2 linked regions of the Prosthecobacter sp. genome follow. The protein of the gene in region 2 binds, or shares a complex with, the protein of the main gene of each other region. Links are inferred from orthologs where the notes say so. Each region holds a gene or a part of one and is shown on either strand. Other genes may lie near its edges.

Region 1 (5,696 bases), on a different replicon or contig from region 2:
TTCATCCGCCACCAAGGTGCCTGCGATGATGCTGATGAGCGTCGTCTTGCCACATCCCGACGGCCCCACCAGCATGGTGATGTCGCCGCGTCGCACCTCCAGATCGATCTCCTTCAAGACCTGCAACCGTGAACCGCCGTCCCCAAAGCTTTTGGAGATGCCCTTCACATGGGCCGCGAGTTGGTGATTTTCGCCGTTGTTCATGAATTGTTGCCGCCAGGCGTTGGGACATACGTCTCTGCATGAGTTTGGAGAAACCTGCCAGTCACGCTGCTTTCGTTCGCTGCAATCTCCTTCGGAGTGCCCGTGGCGAGGATGTGGCCGCCTTCGGTGCCGCCGCCGGGGCCGAGGTCGATGATCCAGTCGGCGCAGCGGATGACGTCGAGGTGGTGTTCGATAACGATGAGGGTGTTGCCGGCATCGCGCAGGCGCAGCAGGACGCCGAGCAGCGTCTGGATGTCGGCGCTGTGCAGGCCGGTGGTGGGTTCGTCGAGGACGTAGAGTGTGCGACCGGTGCTGCGTTTGGCGAGTTCGGCGCTGAGCTTGATGCGCTGGGCCTCGCCGCCAGAGAGAGAGGCACCGCTTTGACCGAGTTTGATGTAACCGAGGCCGGTGTCCTCAAGCGTGCGTAGTTTCGGGGCGATGGCGTTGTTGCGCTCAAAGAAGCGTGCGGCTTCGCTGACGGTCATTTCGAGCACATCGGCGATGTTTTTGCCTTTGAAGGTGACCTCCAGCGTTTCCGCGCCGTAACGGCGGCCTTTGCAGGACTCGCAGGTGACGTAAACGTCGGCGAGGAAGTGCATGTCGATCTTGATGACGCCGTCGCCTTCACATTTTTCACAGCGGCCACCAGGTGTGTTGAAGCTGAAGCGTCCGGCATCGTAACCACGCACGCGGGCGAGCGGGAGTTGTGCGAAGAGTTCACGGATGGGGCCGAACGCGCCGGTGTAAGTGGCGGGATTCGAGCGCGGACTGCGGCCGATGGGCGACTGGTCGATGACGACGACTTTGTCGAGATATTCGAGGCCAGTGATGCGCTCGTGTTTGCCGGGGATGTCTTTGGCGTCGTAGAAATGGCGGCGCAGCGCCCGCATGAGGATGTCGTCCACCAAGGTCGATTTGCCGCTGCCGGACGGCCCGGTGACGCAGGTGAAGCTGCCGAGCGGGAAGGCGGCGGTGACGTTGAGGAGGTTGTGCTCGGTGGCGCCGTGAATCGTTAATGAGTTCTTGGTTCTTGGTCCTTGGTTCTCGGTTAAGAGGGTTTGCGGCAGTGCGGTGGCTTGAATGCGCGTTTTGCCGCTCAAGTAAGCGCCGGTGATCGAATTCTGATTTGCCGCGATCTCAGCGGGTGTGCCTTGGGCCACGAGTTTGCCGCCGTGCGGGCCGGCGGCGGGGCCGAGTTCGATGATGTGATCGGCGGCACGCATCGTGGCCTCGTCGTGCTCGACGACGAGCACGGTGTTGCCGAGGTCGCGCAGGCGCAGAAGCGTTTGGATCAGGCGTTCATTGTCGCTGGGATGCAGGCCGATGCTCGGTTCATCCAGCACATACAGCACACCGGCGAGTCCGGCCCCGATCTGTGATGCGAGCCGAATGCGTTGCATTTCACCGCCGGAAAGCGTGCCGCTCTCGCGATTCAACGTGAGATAACCCAATCCGACCTGCTCCAGGAACTCGATGCGCTTCACGATTTCGCGCTGCAACTCGCCCACATAGGCTTTCTGCTGCTCGGTGACTTCTAATTCGCGCATCCAGCCGAGTGCATCGCGGATTTGCAGCGAGGTGAACTCGTGGATGTTGAGTTCCTTTGTTTGGGAGCTCAATCTGACCGCCAGCGACTGCGGTTTGAGCCGCTTGCCTTCGCACGTCGCACACGCATGTGGATTCATGAGCCGCGTGAGGGCGGCTCGGAGGGCGTCGCTTTCGGCGCTTTGATAGAGACGGGCGATTTCGGGCAGCAGGCCTTCAAACGGCTTCGCCATACTGCGGGTGTTGTCAGACTTCTTCCAACCGGTGGCGATGGCGACTTCACCGGTGCCGTGAAACAGGGCATCTTTGAATGCCTGCGGCAGAGTTTGGAAGGGAACGTCCATCGCAGCGCCGAAGTGCTTCGCCAGTGCTTCCACGCTTTGATTGAAAACGATGCGCACTTTCGGATGCCGTGCCCACCACGCCTTGATCGCGCCATCGGCGAGCGATTTGGATTCATCAGGCACCAGCAGCGCCGCATCTGGTGTCGGCGTCATGCCGGTGCCTTCGCAGGTGGGGCAGGCCCCGAGATGCGTGTTGAAGGAGAAATGCTGCGGCGTGAGGCGCTCGATGACGTAGCCGGTGCGTGGATTCGCGAACTCAGTGGTGTAGCTGAGAATTTCGTCGCTGCCGTCGAGGTTCACGAGGAACTGCACCTCGTGCTCGTTCCAGTGCAGCGAGCTTTCGATGGCCTCCATGAGCCGCTGGCGTGAATCCGCACGCACGACGAGGCGATCGATGACGATCTGCACCTGTTGTTGCTCGTTGGCTGCCAGTTTGAGCGAATCTTCCAGCTCCACGATCTCGCCGTTCAAGCGCACGCGTACAAAGCCCTGGCGTTTGAGTTTTTCAAACAGCGTGTGCGTGTCCTCGCCATTCGCCGGAGGTTGCGGCGAGAGTACCATGACGCGAGTGCCTTCACCAAGCGCTAACACCTTGTCCGCGATCTCCGGCGGCGTGCTGCGCAGGAGTTTTTCGCCGGTTTGCGGGTCATGCGGCTGCCCGGCCACGGCGTAGAGCACGCGGAGGTAGTCGTAGATTTCCGTCACCGTGGCGATGGTGCTGCGCGGGTTCGGATTCGAGTGAACCTGCTCGATGGCGACCGCCGGGGACAGCCCCTCGATGAAATCCACGTCCGGCTTCTGCATTTGGTCGAGAAACTGCCGCGCGTAGGCGGAAAGGCTCTGCACATAGCGCCGCTGGCCTTCCGCAAACAGGGTGTCGAAGGCCAGGGATGACTTCCCGCTGCCGCTCACGCCCGTGAGCACCACGAGCTTATGCCGTGGGATGTCCACGTCGATATTCTGGAGATTGTGCTGCCGTGCGCCACGCACGCGGATCACGTCTTCTGGCATGCGCCACACAAGCCGCGTGGGGCAGGGGAGATCAAGCCCAAGAAATCCCCCGGCACGTCCGTTTCCAGAATGGTGCATGAGGGCGGTTGATTATCCCCGGCCTCTCCCCTAGACTCCCCACCGTCATGAAACCTCTCATTGTCATCATTCTCGCCATCGCCGTCGGCTACGTCTCCTACGAGTACGTGTATCCGCCCTTCTCCGAGGCCATGAAGTTCACGAAGCATGTGCCCAAGGTGGAGCCGAAGAAGGAAATCGCTGTCGTTCCGGCACCGAAGCCGGTCGTCAAACCAGAGCCAGTGGTCGTGATAGCGCCCAAGCCCGAGCCGAAGCCGGAGATGAAACCCGAGCCGAAGCCCGAAATGCCCAAGATCCCCGAGCCACCGCCGGTGGACCCGAATGCCTTCGTGGCCCCCGTCTTCCCGCCAGTGGATGAGCTCACGCAGAACTGGGCCGCCGTGCCGAAAGGCTTCTTTGCCAAGCCCAAGCAGGTCACGATGAAGAAAGACCTCGAGCTCAAGATGCAGATGGGTAAGGCCACCGCCGCAACTACCTTCAAGGCCGGGGCCAAAATCTTCGTCATGGGCCAGGAAGGACCGAATCTCATCGTCGGCGCTTCCGAAAACTCACCCATGCGCGGTCAGGTGCCCATGGAAGACACCGATTTCAAAGACGTCTTCATCGCCGCCTATGAGCAGGTGAAAATAACCAGCACCGAAAATGCCCGCAAGGCGCATGAGTACAAGCTCGCCGCAGCGGAACGTGCCAAGAACGCGCCTGTTGCCGCCACCAAAGGCGGTGGCGGTGGCAGCAGCAACGACAAGCCAGTCAAGGACGCCGACGGCACCTACCCGCTGCTCGTCGCCAGCATGAAAGCCGGCGAAGTCACCGAGGTGAAGCCTGACAACGTCAAGTCCTGGGGCGATCCAGCGCAGGAAAAAATCGACGGCAACGACTACTGGACCGTGAACGTCAAATACGAGACCCAGACCATGTTCGGCAAGTTCGAGACCGAGGCCCAGGCCCGCATCAAGAACGGCAAGGTCGAGAAGTGGGTGTACACCGGTTCTGGTGAAGTGGTGCCGTAAACACAGTGTCAGGAGAGGGATCATCCTGATCCCTTCAGAACCATGCGGGCAGCGATGCCCGCATTTTTTGTCGAAGCAGCACGCATCTTCCTTCCTTGACGTCATTGCAGCGCTTGGCACGTAAAACCTCCGAATGAAAGTCATCCGCCCCACAGATCCAGACTACGCCAGCGCCGCCGCCGCGCTCAACCGTCGTGCCGAGGCCAGCGATGCCGTGCGTGAAGTCGTGTCAGGCGTCATCAAGGCCGTGCGTGAGCGTGGCGATGCCGCCGTGCTCGAACTCACCGAAAAATTCGACGGTGCCAAACTCACAGCCGCGCAGATGCGTGTCCCACAGTCCGAACTCGATGCCGCCTGGAACGCCGCCGATGCCACGCTGCGCTCCGCGCTCGAAGCCTCGCATCGCAATGTCATGGCCTTCGCCAAACGCAGCATGCGCCAGGCCTGGAGCTACAAGAACGAGCAGGGAGCCGATGTCGGCGAAGTCTTCCATCCCTTCGAGCGTGTCGGTTGCTATGTGCCCGGTGGCACCGCACCGCTGGTTTCGACCTCCATCATGACGGTCACCTTCGCCGCAGCAGCCGGTGTGCCTGAGATCGTCGTCTGCACGCCTTGCGGTCGCGATGGCACAGTCAATCCCGGTTTGCTCGCGGCGCTCAAACTCGCTGGAGCCACCGAGGTCTATAAAGTTGGCGGTTCGCAGGCCATCGCTGCGCTGGCTTTCGGCACGGAGACGATTCGCCCTGTCACCAAAATCTTCGGCCCAGGCAACAGCTATGTCGTCGAGGCCAAGCGCCAAGCCTTTGGCGTCGTTTCCATAGACCTACTCCCCGGACCCAGCGAAGTGCTCATTCTCGCCGATAAATCCGGCAATCCGGCCTTCATCGCCGCAGACATCCTCGCCCAGGCCGAGCACGGCAAGGACAGCATGGCCGGATTCATCACCGATGACGCAACCTTACTCGATGCCGTCGTCGCTGAAGTCGATTCGCAGTCGAAAACTCTCAGCCGGCAGGTCCAGCTTGCCCCTGTGCTCGAAAAAGGCGCGTTTTGCATGCTCGTGCCGAGTTTGGAAGAAGGCGCACGTCTTGTGAATGATTTTGCGCCGGAGCATCTCACGCTCATCACCACGCGAGAAGATGCCATCCTGCCGCTCATCCGCACCGCTGGAGCGATCTTCCTCGGCAATCACTCACCCGTCGCTGTCGGCGATTTCCTCGCTGGCCCCAGTCACACGCTGCCCACTGGCGGTTCCGGCAAATCCTTCCCCGGTATCACTGCCGACATGTTCCAGCGTCGCACCAGTATCATCCGTCTGGATCGTGAAAGCTGCGTCAAATCCGAGTCTATTGTCCGCGCCTTCAGTCAGGTCGAAGGACTCGACGCGCATGGGCGTTCCGTTTCCATCCGCTGCTCATGAAATCCATCGTCATTATCGTCGGACTGCTTCTCGTCTCTTGTGGCAAAGAGGAGACAAAACCGCAACCAAAGGCCGCTGTAGCAC
Region 2 (8,052 bases):
GGTTTTCTTTCTTGCCAGCGCAGAGGCGAGCTATATCACTGGAACAAGCCTCAAAATCGACGGCGGCATGCTTTAAGCTCTCCCCGTCGCCTCCCAAAACGTAATCCCCAGCATGCCCACCCGCCAGCGCCTCAAGGAACTCATGATCAGCGAGCTGATGCTCGACATGTCGGCAGATGACATCGGCGATGACACCCCGCTCTTCGGCCCTGCGGGAGTCGGGTTGGACTCCGTGGATGCCCTTCAGCTCGTGGTGATGATCGAGAAGCACTTCGGTTTCAAAATGGCCGACCAGGAGCAGGCGAAGCGCATCCTGCACAGTGTGAACACGATCGCCGAGGCCGTGGACCAGAAAGCGGCGGCCTGATTTCCCTGCCCCAGCTTTTTGAAACGCCTGATCTCCATCTCCCTTCGTCTGCTCATCAGCGGCGTGCTGCTCGCGCTGTTGTTTCGCGAGCATGATCTCATCGCCGACATAGCGCCGCGTTTTCGCGCCCTGCTGACAAACTGGCCGTGGATGCTCGCCGGGATCGTGTTCGCGTTCCTTTCGCTCTTTCTGACCGCCACGCGCTGGCACATTCTCCTGCGCGGCCTGGTACCGCATCTGCCGTTTGGCATGGTCTTGCGCGCGGAGATCGTCAGCGCCTTTTTCAACATCAGCTCCGTCGGCGTGGTCGGCGGGGACACTTACAAGATCATGTCTCTCTCGCGGCGTCTGCCGGGAAAAGCGATACCGGTGAGCGTGTCGCTGGTGCTGGATCATCTCGCGGGGCTGGTCTCTGTGGCGCTGCTCTTTCTCGGTTGCATGCTGGCGGTGCATTCACGCTGGCAGGAGTTCGGCCAGGATGTGCGGCTGCTTTTCACGGGCTATGGCATGTATGTCGGCGGTGGGGTCGGCGGGATGGCGCTCACGTGGATTTCCTTCAAACCAAACGTGCTCGCCTGGGGAAAACGCACCTTCCCCCGCACGTTCGGCCATCCCAAGTTTGCCCGCATCCTCACCCGCATGGGGCAGGTGAACGAGGTCTTCACGCTGCTCTGGCGGCGCATGCTCTCCGCCACGGTGGTTTCCACCGGCATGCATGTGGCGTTTTTCATGAGCTTCTACTGCGGCCTGCGTGCCGTCGGAGGCGCGGCTCCGCTTCTCGATGTGCTCACCGCGATGCCGATTGTGGACGCGGCCGCGTCGTTGCCGGTCTCCATCTCGGGCCTCGGTGTGCGCGAGCGCACCTTCGAGGCGCTGCTCGCAGGACTGGCGGGCGTGCCCGAAGCGGTGGGCATTTCCGCCTCGCTCGCCGGCTGGATGTTCAATCTGTTCTGGGGAGTCGTGGGTGGAGTGCTGTTCCTGCGTTCCAAGCACACGCAAATCATCGCACCTGAGGCGCGAACTGCATGAGTTCACCACCGCGCATCGCCATCTCACTCGGCGCGTCCTTCATGGGCTACGCCACGCATGCGGGGTTCATGGCGCGTCTCCATGCTCTCGGGGTGCGTCCTGTCGCCCTGGCAGGGGCTTCCGCAGGCGCGATCACCAGCGGCCTGTATGCCGCAGGACTGGAGCAGGAGGCGATCCGGCAGACGGTGCTCAGCCCGCGTCTGTATCTCGCCTTTGCCAGCCGCACCAAATGGATCTGGCATCAGTTCGTGAATGTGTTCAAGCATCGCCATCCCGGCTTTCTCGATCCCAAAGGCGCCATCGCCCATTTTGAATCGCTCGTCGGCACGCGAAGCATCGAATCGCTCACCGATCCGAAGCTCATGATCACCCTCAGCGACCTCTCCAAGAACGAGACCCTCTTCGCCAGCCGCGGACCGCTCGCCACCGCCATGGCCGCCAGCTCATGTGTGCCCATGCTTTTTTCTCCGTTGGAGTTCGATGGTCGCATGTGTACTGACGGCGGCGTGGCCCATGAAACACCGGTCGATCCGTGGTTCAAAGATGAATCCATCGATCACATCGTCATGCACCGCATCACACAGCCTCAGGGAAAGCCTCCACTGATGCTCCCCGGGCGTCTGCTTGACACCATTGCCGCCTCCCATGAGTCCATGACCCGTCAAATCCTGGCCGACCGCATCGAGCTTGCCCGCCTGCACGGCAAGAAGCTCACGCTCATCACCACCACGCATCCACGCCCGTCACCGCTGTTTCCGGGTCGATTGAAAAACTGCTACCAGTTGGGCGAGGACACGGCGCAGAAGCTGTTCGACACGGAGCTGTCCCAACTCCTCTGATTAAAGCGTGCGCAGCATCGCCAGCGTTTCGGCGAGCTGCTTGTGGCCTTCCTTGGCACTGAGGCGCGGAAACTTGCCCTGGATCATGACGAACTTGCCGTTGCGCGTGAGCATGAGCTTGCGGTCCTTGATTTCGATCTCGCTGATGCCGGCGTGCGCGGCGGCGAGGCGCATGGAGGCGCAGGTGAGGAGGTTCTGCACGGCGTGGGGCAGTTTTTCGCCAAACTGATCGCGCCATTGCGCTTCGAGCTCGTCGAGTTCTTTGCGCGTCATGATCTCGCCAAGCTGGCGATACGCGGTGATGCGCAGTTTGAGATCCTCGATGAAGGATGAAGGCAGGAAGGCGGGCGTAGCCGTTTTTTCGGCCTGGAGCATCAAGGCCTCGCTCATCACGAGGAAATCAGCGCGCAGGCCGACCTCGACAGGACGCGCCACGCGGCGTCCCTGCATGCGAGCAACGCTTTGCTTGAGCATCTGGCAGTACAGATCAAATCCGACGGCGGCGATGTGCCCGCTCTGCTCGGTGCCGAGCAGATTGCCCGCACCTCGAATCTCCAGGTCACGCAACGCGATCTTGAAGCCGCTACCAAGGCCGGCGTATTGCTTGATCGCGTTCACACGCTTGCGCGCATCACCCGCGGTCACGGCGTCGCGTGGAAGAAGCAAATAGGCGTGTGCTTGAACACCGCCACGGCCCACACGACCGCGAAGCTGATACAAATCGGCCAGGCCGAAGCGATCCGCGCGGTCGATGATGATCGTGTTCGCGTTCGGGATATCGACGCCGCTCTCGATGATGGTGGTGCAGACGAGCACATCCGCGTCGCCATCAACAAAGGTGTGCATCACGTCTTCGAGCATCTCCTCGTGCATCTGGCCGTGGCCGACGATCACGCGCGCGCGCGGACACAGCTCGCGAATGCGTTGTGCCGTCTTCTCGATGGTCATCACACGGTTGTGAAGGAAGAAAACCTGCCCGCCGCGGTCGATTTCGATCTCGACGGCCTCTTTAATGATACGGTCGTCATACGGACAGATCATTGTCTGCACGGCCTGCTTGTTCGGCGGCGGCGTCTCGATGGTGCTCATGTCACGCATGCCCATGAGAGCGAGATACAGCGTGCGTGGAATCGGCGTGGCGCTGAGCGTGAGCACATCGACGAGGCGGAACAGGTCTTTGAATCGCTCCTTGTGCTTCACACCGAAGCGCTGCTCCTCGTCGATCACCGCGAGGCCCAGGTTCTTGAACTGAACGTCTTTGGAGATCACACGATGCGTGCCGATGACGATATCGACCGTGCCTTCGGCGATTCCGCGCACAATTTCGCGTTCGCGGTTGGCCGGTGTGAGACGGCAGAGCATTTCCACGGTCACGGGGAACTCGCTCATGCGCTGGCGGATGTTTTCCGTGTGCTGGCGGGCCAGCACGGTTGTGGGCACGAGGATCGCCACCTGACGACCGCCCATCACAGCTTTGAACGCGGCACGGATCGCCACTTCCGTCTTGCCAAAGCCGACATCGGCGCACAGCAGGCGGTCCATCGGCTTCTCCGCCTCCATGTCGCGTTTGATCTCCTCCGCGCAGTGGAGCTGGTCCGGTGTTTCGCGGTAGAGGAATGATTCCTCGAACTCGACCTGCCATTTCGTGTCCGGCGGATGCGAGTACGCCTTCAGCGTCTGCCGCTCCGCCGCCACGCTGAGCATGCGTGCGGCGAAATCTTCCACGCTCTTCTCCGCGTTCTTGCGCGTCTTCTGCCAGCGTGCCTCGCTGAGCTTGCTCAAGGCCGGCGCCTTGCCGCCGACACCCACGTAACGCGTGACCATGTGCGCATGCGCCACCGGCACAAACAGCTTCGCACTATCCGCGTAATGCAGCACGAGCACTTCCTCCCGCTTGCCCGAATCACGCACTTCGACACCGCCGTAGCGCGCCACACCGTGCTCCGAATGCACCACGGTGTCGCCTTCACGCAGATCGCGCATGACATCCCGCGCTTTGCGCAGCACCTCGGCCTCATCCAACTTCGAGCCACGCACGCGGCGGATCTGCTGATGCCTTCCAAAAATCTCCGCGCCGGTCAGGACGGCCAGTTTTACCGCTGGAACAGTGAAACCGCGATAGAGCAGGCCCAGCTTTGTCTCCAACGAGGACGGCAGCCCGCTTTGCAACTCGGCGAAACGCTCACGCTCAGCCTCGTTGTGGAAGAAAATCACCGAGCGCCAGCCCGCCTCGTGCCATTCGCGAATCTGCCGGGAGAAATGCTCTCGCCTCGCTTCATGCAGAACGAAATCAGACGCATCGAAGACGCCGAGCGGATTCTCGTGAATCGCCGTGGAGAAGTCCTCCAGCCCCTCCACTGGCGCGGCGGAGCTGAGAATGCTCGCATGCACCGTCACATCGCCCTCGCAGTCGATGGTGACGATGAAATCGTCCTGCCGCAGATGCTCGCGCACCAGCGCCGCATCCTCCGCATTCTCATTCATCTGCACCATCACCCCCACACGGTCGAGACGCTTGATGGAGGATTGATTGTGCAGGTCAAAGGCACGGATGGATTCGATCTCGTCATCGAAAAACTCCAGCCGCAGTGGCTCCTCCGCCTGCCAGGTGAAAAAATCCACGATGCCGCCGCGCCGGGCGAATTGACCGCGTTCGGTCACCACAGGCACACGTTCGTAACCAGCCTCACCCAATTGACGTAGCAGCGCCTCCACATCGAGCTTGGCACCGACCTCCAGCGTCTGGCGCTGCGTCTCGATCTCCGCCAGCGCAGGCACCTGCTCGTCGAGACTGTCGGCGCACAACACCATCACAGGCGAATCGCCCTCCATCATGCGCCCCAGCACCCCCGCACGCTCCGCCAGCAGTTCGGGATCTGCCAGAGCGTCATTCACGACATGCCCGAGACGCGGAAAATATAACGCCGGGCACTGCCACACACCGAGCTCGGCATGCACATGATCCTGCGTCTTCACATCCGCGCAGAGAATCCACACGCGGCGGCCAGGGTGCGCCTTTTCCGCATGCCGCACCATCAACGCAGCCGCAAAGCCGAAGGCCTGCGGCGTCACATGATCCAGAACAAGTTTTTCCTCACCCAGCCTGCGCTGAAACTCCGCCACAGCCAGTGTCATATCCACGAGGCCGAGCGCATCCCCCCGCGCACGCCCGGACGGGGGTGGTGGTTGACGATTCGCAGCCTTCTTCACGCCGCGGGGTTTGGGGGCACGCTTGACGGGATCCAAAACAAAGCGCCGGGTGGTGACACCCGGCGCTGCAATCAGCGGATAATGCTGGAAAGATCAATCGCGAAGAAGCGCGGCTATTTGTTGTTCGTGCTGGAGCCATTCGCACTCGGTTTGCCCACGGCTGCGGCTAGGAGGTCGTCCTTGGTGGCGTATTTGTGTACTTCGCGGTCATTCTTGTCAAAGATGCGCACCACGAGGCCGCCCATGCCATCCGCCTGCCGGTTCTTGTTGCCGCCGATATAGTAGTAATCACCTCGGAGCTCTTCTTTGTGGAGCACGATCTCGGTCGTATCCACCGTGGCGCTTGAGGAGCCAGGAATGGCGCTCACTTTGGAACTGCCGGAGGTTTCAATGCGTGCGCCACCTTTGCCCGTACCGCCGTCTTCTCTGCGGAAACACCAGTAGTCCACACGCAGGTCACCGACAGCCACGGGCATCCGGTTCTTGATCTCGATTTTGTAAATCCAACGCTCATCCTCCACCGTGACGACACCCTGCTTCTGCTTGGTCTCGCCCATTTTCTTCTTCGTGTACTTCACTTCAAAATTGTACTTGGCGTTTTGATCGGCCCAGTCCTTCATGAATTTCTGGTCGTCCGCCGAGAAGGAGGCGGCCGGGACGGTAAAGCTGCGTCCATCACTGGCACGCTTCAAAGTGGCCTGGCCTCCAGCAACGGCCACCAGCTCGGCATCGAGCTTGCGCCCCTGCAGGTCGGTGAATTCGCGGGCGGAGAGAGTGGTGGCAGCAATCAGGCACAGACTGGCGAGGAGGTGTGTTTTCATGGCGCGTTTTTTGATTTGGTGTGATAAACGGACGCAGGCTAGTATTTTTTGCCAGTCAACGTCAAGAATGATTTTCAGCCCAAGGCTCAACTATTCCGTGACATGATGGGCGAAAGGCTCTGTTCGAGCGCGATGCGTCCCAGGCGCGGATCGTGGCAGTTGGTGTGATTCCGGTGTAACAGGCGGCAGCGTTCCTTGAAGAAACAGCACCACATGTCTCGAAACGACTCCTCCGCAGCGCCAGCACCGCTTTTCGCGACCACGCGGTGGTCCATCGTACTGGCGGCGAAGCACGAGAATGCACCGGAATCGAAACAGGCGATGGAAACGCTGTGCCGGGCCTACTGGTATCCGCTCTACGCGTATGTGCGGCGTGACGGGCATGCGCCGCATGACGCGCAGGATCTGACGCAGGAGTTTTTTGCGCGATTGCTGGAAAAGGACTGGCTCCAGGCGGCAGGGCCAGAGCACGGCCGCTTCCGCACCTTCCTGCTCGTGGCGATGAAGCGCTTCCTGATTAACGAGTGGCACAAGAATGCCTCGCTGAAACGCGGCGGGCACATCACGCATGTGCCGCTCGACGCAGAAGATGCGGAACGCCGGTTTGCCAACGAACCTGAACTCGCGCCGGATGCGATGTTTGAGCGAAGATGGGCCATGACGCTGCTGGAGCAGACGTTGGCGACTTTGGAGGCCGAGTTCACCTCCGCAGGCAAAGCGGATGATTTTCAGGCCATGAAACACTGCCTCACACTGGATCGCGGCAGCATCTCGTATGCGGAACTGGCGGCAAAAACGAACTCCAGTGAAGGCGCTGCACGCGTGGCGGTGCATCGGCTGCGAAAGCGCTTCCGCGAGCTGTTTCGCGCAAACATCGCCGCGACGCTGGCGGAAGGTGAGGACGTGGAAACGGAAATGCGGCACATCGTGACGGTGCTGGGCGGAGATTGATGGGAAATCGCTTGTAACAGACCTGCGAAATCCCTGAACTACCCGTGGAAGCGATGAATTCCGAATCCACCCCATGCCCCAAATGCGGCTGCGAGCTGCCGAGTGATGCGCCGCAAGGTTTGTGCCCGCGTTGTCTCGCCGCGTTGAACTTCGCGACCGAAACGATGCCGCCGGATGCCGCGCCGGTCGCTACACAAACGCCGTTAACGCCGGAGGAACTAGCTCCGCACTTCCCGCAGCTCGAAATTCTGGAGTGCCTTGGTCGTGGCGGCATGGGCGTGGTCTATAAAGCACGGCAGAAGTCCCTGAACCGTCTTGTGGCGTTGAAGCTGCTCGCGCCGGAGCGTGCGGACGATGCGAAATTCGCCGCGCGCTTTGAAAAGGAGGCGCAGGCGCTCGCGGCGCTGAATCATCCCCACATCGTCACGATTCACGACTTCGGCCAGGCAGGCGGCTTCTATTTCCTGCTGATGGAATTCATCGACGGTGTGAATCTGCGCCAGGCGATGACGGCGGGACGTTTCACGCCGGAGCAGGCGCTGGCCATCGTGCCGCCAGTCTGCGAGGCGCTGCAATACGCGCACGAGCACGGCATCGTGCATCGTGACATCAAGCCGGAGAATCTGCTGATGGACAAGGAGGGACGCGTGAAGATCGCGGACTTTGGCATCGCGAAGATCGTAGCCCGCGAGTCCTCTCGCGGATCAGGGGACGAAGAGCCGCGAGAAGACTCGCGGACTACGGCTCTCGGCACACCGACGTATGCCGCGCCGGAGCAGCAGAGCGATCCGCGCCACGCGGATCATCGCGTGGACATATATTCACTCGGCGTGGT

The links. Proteins that work in one complex are often made in the same cells at the same time.
Region 1: the proteins of mfd (region 2) and uvrA are in contact, whole or in part, in a crystal structure (PDB 4DFC), measured with the Escherichia coli proteins. The link is inferred for Prosthecobacter sp. from one-to-one orthologs.

Annotation. Positions count from the first base shown.
Region 1 is NZ_JAXMIH010000016.1:29,586-35,281, reverse strand. Bases 1-3,540 are described here. They hold uvrA (excinuclease ABC subunit UvrA), read right to left. Parts: upstream 3,183-3,540; coding sequence 201-3,182; downstream 1-200. Other genes in these bases: U1A53_RS18390 (hypothetical protein), read left to right, coding at 3,230-3,540; U1A53_RS18400 (ABC transporter ATP-binding protein), read right to left, coding at 1-204. Outside these bases: more of U1A53_RS18390, read left to right, coding at 3,541-4,192; hisD (histidinol dehydrogenase), read left to right, coding at 4,326-5,612; U1A53_RS18380 (hypothetical protein), read left to right, coding at 5,609-5,696. UniProt on the Escherichia coli protein: The UvrABC repair system catalyzes the recognition and processing of DNA lesions. UvrA is an ATPase and a DNA-binding protein. A damage recognition complex composed of 2 UvrA and 2 UvrB subunits scans DNA for abnormalities.
Region 2 is NZ_JAXMIH010000008.1:147,787-155,838, reverse strand. What follows is about bases 2,036-5,775. They hold mfd (transcription-repair coupling factor), read right to left. Parts: upstream 5,446-5,775; coding sequence 2,236-5,445; downstream 2,036-2,235. Other genes in these bases: U1A53_RS09145 (hypothetical protein), read right to left, coding at 5,559-5,775; U1A53_RS09155 (patatin-like phospholipase family protein), read left to right, coding at 2,036-2,235. Also shown: U1A53_RS09170 (SDR family NAD(P)-dependent oxidoreductase), read left to right, coding at 1-76; U1A53_RS09165 (phosphopantetheine-binding protein), read left to right, coding at 113-367; U1A53_RS09160 (lysylphosphatidylglycerol synthase transmembrane domain-containing protein), read left to right, coding at 386-1,396; more of U1A53_RS09155, read left to right, coding at 1,393-2,035; more of U1A53_RS09145, read right to left, coding at 5,776-6,266; U1A53_RS09140 (sigma-70 family RNA polymerase sigma factor), read left to right, coding at 6,480-7,217; U1A53_RS09135 (serine/threonine-protein kinase), read left to right, coding at 7,271-8,052. UniProt on the Escherichia coli protein: Couples transcription and DNA repair by recognizing RNA polymerase (RNAP) stalled at DNA lesions. Mediates ATP-dependent release of RNAP and its truncated transcript from the DNA, and recruitment of nucleotide excision repair machinery to the damaged site.